Regions from separate parts of the Romboutsia sp. 1001713B170131_170501_G6 genome, predicted to be linked through region 1. Evidence: riboswitches for the same ligand, from Rfam matches in the RefSeq annotation. Region 1 holds a riboswitch; the other holds the start of a gene.
The links. Region 1 has a riboswitch for glycine ahead of I4U89_RS02190 (alanine/glycine:cation symporter family protein). Riboswitches for the same ligand answer to the same signal wherever they lie in the genome.
Positions count from the first base shown of each region.

Region 1 (3,783 bases):
AACTTGGGAATGGAACTACGGAAAATCTCCTAAATTTGAGATTGTTAAAGGAAAAAGATTAGATGGTGGGAAAGTAGAGTTTAGGATTAATGTAGATAAAGGTATAATAAAAGAATGTAAAATAAATGGAGACTTTTTTGGAGAAGGCGAAATAGAGGATATATCAAATTTACTATGTGGATGTAGATATAATAAAGAAGATATATTAAATATATTAGAAAACATTGATATAAATAAGTATTTCTATAGAGTGAATAAAGATGAGCTTATAGAATGTATAATATAAGCTCATATATAATAATAGTATAAAACCTGTATCATTGTTTATTGATACAGGTTTTATATTTAAAATATAAGTTATTAATATAATTTATTTATATATTAATGGCATAAGAATCTTCTTTTTTTAATTTTAAATAATTCATATAGATATTAGTTTCAGCTATAACTACAGGAGTAAGATAAATTAGAGCTATAAGGTTAGGTATAGCCATAAGAGCATTAACAATATCTGCAATTATCCAAACCATTTCTAGTTTTAAAAATGATCCAATAAGTATCATTAAAACAAAGACAACTCTGTAAGCATTTATAAACTTAATACCAAATAAAAATTCAAAACATCTTTCTCCATAATAACACCAACCAAGTATAGTAGTAAAAGCAAATAAACTTAAACTAATAGTTAAAAATAAAGGTCCAATATGTGGAAGAACACTTTCAAATGCACTTTGAGTCATAAGAGCGCCATTTAAATCTCCTTTCCATACACCAGACAATATAAGAGAAAATCCAGTAAGATAACAGATTATCAGACTATCTATAAATGTCCCAGTCATAGATATAAGACCTTGTTCAGCTGGGTGGTTAGTTTTAGCAGCAGCTGCTGCAATTGGAGCACTACCAAGTCCAGATTCATTAGAAAATACACCACGAGCAATACCATTTCTAATAGCCATAGAAACACTAGCTCCCATAAATCCACCTACAGAAGAGATAGGCGTAAAAGCACTTTTTAGTATTAAGATAAATGTAGATGGTATTTTATTAAATGAGCCTAAAATAATTAAAAAGCACATTAGTATATATACAAAAGACATAAATGGAACTACTGTAGATGCTACTTTTGAAATATTTTTAATACCTCCAAATATAACTAAGGCTACAATTAATGTTAATATAATTCCAGTTATTTTAGGATTAATTCCAAAACTTCCATTAATAGAATCAGTTATAGAATTAACTTGAGTAAATGTACCTATACCTAAAAGAGCAACTAAAATACCACTTATAGCAAAGAAAATAGCAAGAGGTTTATACTTAGATCCCATACCATTTACTATATAGTACATAGGACCACCAGAAATTTCGCCTTTTTCATTTTTAGTTCTATACTTTATAGCAAGCACTCCTTCAGCATATTTAGTAGCCATTCCAAAAAATGCTGCAACCCACATCCAAAATAATGCACCAGGACCTCCTATTTTTATAGCAGTAGCAACACCAACTATATTTCCAGTACCAACTGTAGCAGCAAGAGCAGTACATAAAGCACTAAAGCTTGAAATATCACCACTACCACTATTTTCTGATTTAAATATTAATTTTAAAGCAGTAGGCAATTTAGTTATTTGTAAAAATCTAAGTTTAAAAGTAAATAATATACCAGTACCAACTAATAGTATTAGTAAAGGTGGCCCCCATATAAATGAGTTGATTTGAGATAAAACATCAATTAAATTCATAAAAATACACTCCTTATATATTCGCTTACTTTTTAAGCGAAGTGAATTTTATGCCTTAATAAATCAATAAAGGAAAATGAATTAATTGACAGGAAGATAAGATATTTAGAAATTTTTAATTTTCTAAATAATAAGAATAATAATTGCTTGAATAAAAAAAGCCAAGTCTTAAGACTTAGCTCTGGATAAACTACAACTATAAAACTATACAAAAAGTAAGTATAGCACATAATCCCTGTCCTTTTGCCTGAGAGATTGAGCAAAATTGCCTTGCCCCTTCGGCGCCTATATAGGTCTCTCCAGAGTTCCCTAAGCTTTACAGTCCTACTTATAAAAGTACCTGAGAGTGCGACTCCTTCGGTGTGCCTAAATGACAACTCTTCTATAAAGCTTCAATCGGGTATTGATTTGTTATTGCATTTTTTATAATAGTACAAAAAAAAGTAAGAAATGTCAAATTAAAAAATCAAAATTAAGGATTTTATCTACATAAACTAGATATTTAAAGCCTTAATAAAATTTCTATAATATATATTTTTGCCTTAAGCAAACTAGAATAAAAATATATTTATTGAACAATATAATTAATGAAAATTAATTAAAAGGAGATATAAAATGAAACCAAATCCAGATGATAGAAGAGACAATGTTGAGAAAATACAATGTAATATAAATCATACTCTCCAAAATATTAGATTAACAAATGATATGATTGAAAAAGTAGATAATCCTAACGAAAGAAAAAAATTAGAGGAAAAAAATAAAAGAAGAGAAGAATCTCTTAATAATATGCGTAGTGAAATAAAAGAAGAAGCTAATGTAAATAAAAATGAGTTTAAATAATTAAAAATACAATTTAATTTTAAATATAAAAAAAGGTAATAAGTATGTAACAACATAAATTTATTACCTTTTTAAATCTTAATCATCTAAGCAAGCCAAATTCCTATCGTATAAGAGTTCATCTAATTTTAGAATACCAATTCCTTTGTTTACACCAAATATAATCACAGCATCTCTTAAATTTTTAGAATATAGTTCACCGCAATCGGCAAGTCTTAAGGCTTTATTAGTTTCTTTAATATCTAGATTTGCTCCTATACAAAGTTTTATAACTTTATCGCGACTAGGCTTTTTGCTTCCATTTAAAATTTGATATCCATAAGTTCTATCTATACAAGCATTTTTTATAAGCTCACTTTTAGTAATTTGTTTATGTTTTAAAATATCTTCAAAAAATGTTTTAAATTCTAAGCCTTTATATTTATCATAGATATCTACTAGATATTCATCTAAGCAACTTTCATCTTTTATATTTTTTAAAACACTCATTAACTCTATTGTTTCATTATTCAAGCTATTACCTCCAATTTATATAGAAGATTGTTTCATATAAAGTTGTTTTTTTACAACTATAGTATTTTTTCTTTTAAATAAATTATATAAATAATTATAATAAATACCAGGTGTTATTATACCATTTATTTCTATTAAATCTAAACCTATAGAGCAAATTATAGTATCTGCGAGCCTTACACAATTTGAAGTGAGAGTAAAGTATGTTTTAAAATATCCAGATTTGAATTTATAAAGTTTACAGTTAGTATCTAAAAACATTATATCTGCTTCATCAGTATACTCTTTAAATGGGTCTTTATTTGCATCACAATCCCAGTGAATACAGTTATTTTTAATAGATGATATTTTATCTTTAATAGCATTATATTGAATTTCATTTAATGCTAAAGTAAACCCTATTAGAGAACGATTGCATTTAGAATTTATAAAATTAATGTATTTTTAGTATCAACTTCTAATAAAACACCATCGCTAACAAGTGTAAATAATCTATTAGAACCACTATCATAAGTTCCATATGAATAAGTTATTACATCAAAAGATATATCAACATGACCAAATCCATTAGCACAATCAGGTGCTAGATGAATAAATATATCTATTGTTGAAAAAGAGCTATCTATTAAATTATCATAGTCACTACTTTCAACTAAGAATTTATTATTAGGATTTACCTTAA
Region 1 is NZ_JADPFC010000001.1:447,098-450,880, forward strand. It holds gene I4U89_RS02185 (lipoate--protein ligase) at 1-286, shown strand, start outside; gene I4U89_RS02190 (alanine/glycine:cation symporter family protein) at 375-1,745, opposite strand; glycine riboswitch at 1,971-2,058, opposite strand; gene tlp (small acid-soluble spore protein Tlp) at 2,361-2,588, shown strand; gene I4U89_RS02200 (XRE family transcriptional regulator) at 2,667-3,101, opposite strand.

Region 2 (3,783 bases), 200 kb from region 1:
GCTATAATATAAATATTAAAAATAAATATAAATAAAGGAGATATTTTAATGAAGTTTTCAGATTTTAAATATGAAAGACCCAATTATGAAAAAAGTAAAAATCAAATAATAGAAATAATAAATAATATAGAAAATTCAAAAACTTATAAAGAGCAAAGAAAAAATATAGATAAACTAAATAGCATTAGAAATAATATAGAAACAATGAATACATTATGTTCTATAAGACATAGTATAAACACTGAAGATGAATTTTATGAAAAAGAAAAAGCTTATTGGGATGAATACTCTCCACTATATGAAGAAGTAAACTCGCTTTTTTATAAAGCAGTAGTAAACTCTAAATTCAAAGAAAATATTCAAAAAGATTTTGGAAGACAGTTTATAAATATAGCAAGCTTTAATTTAAAGTCTTTTAGTAGTGAAATAATAAAAGATCTTCAAGAAGAAAATAAGCTTTGCTCTAAGTATACTAAACTATTAGCATCAGCTAAAATTCATTTTGAAGGAAAAGAAAGAAATCTATCTGGACTTTTAAAATTTATGTCAAGTGAAGATAGAGATATGAGGATAAAGGCATCTAAGGCATATTACAATTACTTTGAAGAAAAAGAAAACGAATTTGATGAAGTATTTGATAAATTAGTTAAAGTAAGAAATAATATGGCTATAAAACTTGGTTTTGACAACTTTGTAGAATTAGGATATATAAGAATGATGAGAACTGATTACAATAAAGACATGGTTAAAAACTTTAGAAAACAAGTTTTAGATTATATAGTTCCTGTTGCAAATAGTCTTTACGAAAGACAGGCAAAAAGAATAGGAGTAGATATGCTTACATATGTAGATGAGAATCTAGAGTTTTTAAGTGGAAATGCTACACCTAAGGGAAGTGATGAGTACATAATAGAAAATGGAAGAAAAATGTACTCTGAATTATCAAATGAAACTAAAGAATTCTTTGATTTCATGCTAGAGAATGAACTTATGGACTTAGTGACTAAAAAAGGAAAGGCAGCAGGAGGATACTGTACATATATACCAAATTACAAATCACCTTTTATATTCTCTAACTTTAATCAAACATTAGATGATATAGACGTATTAACTCATGAAGCAGGTCATGCTTTTCAGCTTTATATGTCAACTTGGATTGAAATGCCAGAAATAAATTTCCCAACTTATGAAAGTTGTGAAATACACTCTATGAGTATGGAATTTATAACTTGGCCTTGGATGGAACTATTCTTCAAAGAAGATACAGAAAAATATAAATTTACTCATTTATCATCAGCTATTAAGTTTATACCATATGGAATAGTAGTAGATGAATTCCAACACCATATATATGAAAAGCCTAATATGACTAAAGAAGAAAGAAAAAATATTTGGAGAGAATTAGAGAAAAAATATTTACCACATAGAACATTTGAAGATAATGATTTCTTAGAAAAGGGAACTTGGTGGTTTAAGCAAGGGCATATATTTAAAAATCCATTTTATTATATAGATTATACACTAGCCCAAATATGTGCATTACAGTTTTGGAAAAAAATGAGGGTAGATAGAATTAACGGATGGGAAAATTATCTAGACATATGTAGAGTTGGAGGAACAAAGTCATTTTTAGAAATAGTAAAAATAGGTGATTTAAAATCTCCATTTGAAGATGGATGTGTAGAAAGTGTTATAGATGTTATTAAAAATTATTTAGATAGTATAGATGATAAAGCTTTGTAATATATATAAATTGTAAAAATATGTAGCAATATTTATAGAAAATTATATTGAAATTTAAATTGAAAGTTTCTATACTTAACTTAGAAAGTATAAAAAAATTAAATAGTCCGGTTGAAGGATATAGGAGACTACTTCTAAAAAAGAAGTGACCGAAGGTACAAGTTTGATTAAATCCCAATTTAATCAAATGAAATTCTCAGGTAAAAATACTATATTCAGATGGAACTCTGAAGATTATATCAACAGAGAAAACAAATGGGATTTGTTTTCTCTGTTTTTTATTAAATAGATTTAAAAAGGGGAGGATTTTTATAATAATAATAACCAATAATCCTATTGTCAAAAACAAAATAAAGCATAAAGATGTAAAATATATAAAGGACACATATTTAGAAGTTTTAAAAGAAAGCAGAAATCTAATTCACAAAGGTTACAAACTTTTATCACATCCAATTTATTCCAGTATAAAGCCAAATGAAACTCCATACAGAAGTATAATATTAAAAAAATCAAACAAGTTAGATACAAATTCAGTACTATTAATTGAAGAAGCAATATACATTTCTAATAAATTTCAAAATAATAAACAAACACCTAATTGGACAGATAATGTAATGGATGACTTTAGAGTTATAGACTTAGATATTTTAAGTAATACATTAGAAAGAATTCAATATATATTATAGAAATTAAAAATAATGTTTGTATGTATCAAAATAATAAAATATCTATTTATAGAAATGTTAAAAAAATAACTATAAAGGAGGAATTTATGGGAGATATATATGATTTAATAATAATAGGTTCAGGGCCTGCAGGGCTTTCGGCAGGACTTTATGGTGCAAGAGCAAAGTTAAAAACTCTTATACTTGAAAAAGGAAAAACTGGAGGGCAAATAGTAACAACTCATGATGTTGCTAATTATCCAGGTTCAATAGAAAATGCTAGTGGACCTAAGTTAATAGCAAGAATGGTTGAACAATGTAAAAGCTTTGGAGCAGAAATGAAGAAAGATAACATAATAGATGTAGATTTAGAGTCTGAGATAAAAGTATTAAAAGGTGAAAAATGTGAATATAGAGGAAAGGCTGTAATAATTGCAACAGGTTCTACACCTAGAAAGCTTGGAGTTAAAGGAGAAAAAGAATTAACAGGTAAAGGAGTATCATATTGTGCAACATGTGATGGAGATTTCTTTACAGATTTAGAAGTATTTGCAATAGGTGGAGGAAATAGCGCAGTTGAAGAAGGTATGTTTTTAACAAAGTTTGCCAGAAAGGTAACTATAGTTAATAGAAATGAGAAATTAACTTGTGCTAAATCAATAGCAGAAAAAGCAAAAAATACTCCTAATATAGAATTTATGCATAATACAACTGTAAAAGAATTACATGGTGATGGGATATTAGAAAAAGTTGTATTTGAAAATATTCTAACAGGTGAGTTAAGTGAATATGAAGCAGATGAAGAAGATGGAACAATGGGTGTATTTGTATTCATAGGACTAAAACCAGAAACAGAAATATTTAGAGATAAAATAGATATAGACCAAAGTGGCTATATAATAACAGATGAAGATATGAGAACTAATATAGAAGGGGTATTTGCAGCAGGAGATTGTAGAGTTAAAGCTTTAAGACAGGTAGTAACAGCTACTAATGATGGAGCTATAGCTACAATAAGTGCTGAAAAATATATAGAAAGTAAAGAATGGAATTTAGCAAAATTAACTATTTAAATATAAAGGGGGAAGTTTGAATGATAATTTTAGATAAAAATACATTTGAAGAAGAAGTTTTAAAACATGAAGGTATAGTTGTTGTAGATTTTTGGAGTGAAGGATGTGAACCCTGCAAAGCACTTCTTCCAGAGGTTGAAGAACTAGAAAGTAATTATAAAGATCATTTTAAATTCTGTAAGTTAGATACAACAAAAGCTAGAAGATTAGCTATAAAAGAAAAGGTACTAGGACTTCCAACAATAGCTATATACAAAGATGGTAAAAAAATAGATGAAGTTACAAAGGATGATGCAACTAAA
Region 2 is NZ_JADPFC010000001.1:247,119-250,901, forward strand. It holds gene I4U89_RS01225 (M3 family oligoendopeptidase) at 49-1,743, shown strand; glycine riboswitch at 1,855-1,965, shown strand; gene I4U89_RS15965 (GrdX family protein) at 2,064-2,429, shown strand; gene trxB (thioredoxin-disulfide reductase) at 2,516-3,481, shown strand; gene trxA (thioredoxin TrxA) at 3,502-3,783, shown strand, end outside.
Region 2: it holds a riboswitch for glycine, as region 1 does, so the genes downstream of both, I4U89_RS15965 (GrdX family protein) here and I4U89_RS02190 (alanine/glycine:cation symporter family protein) in region 1, are expected to answer to the same signal.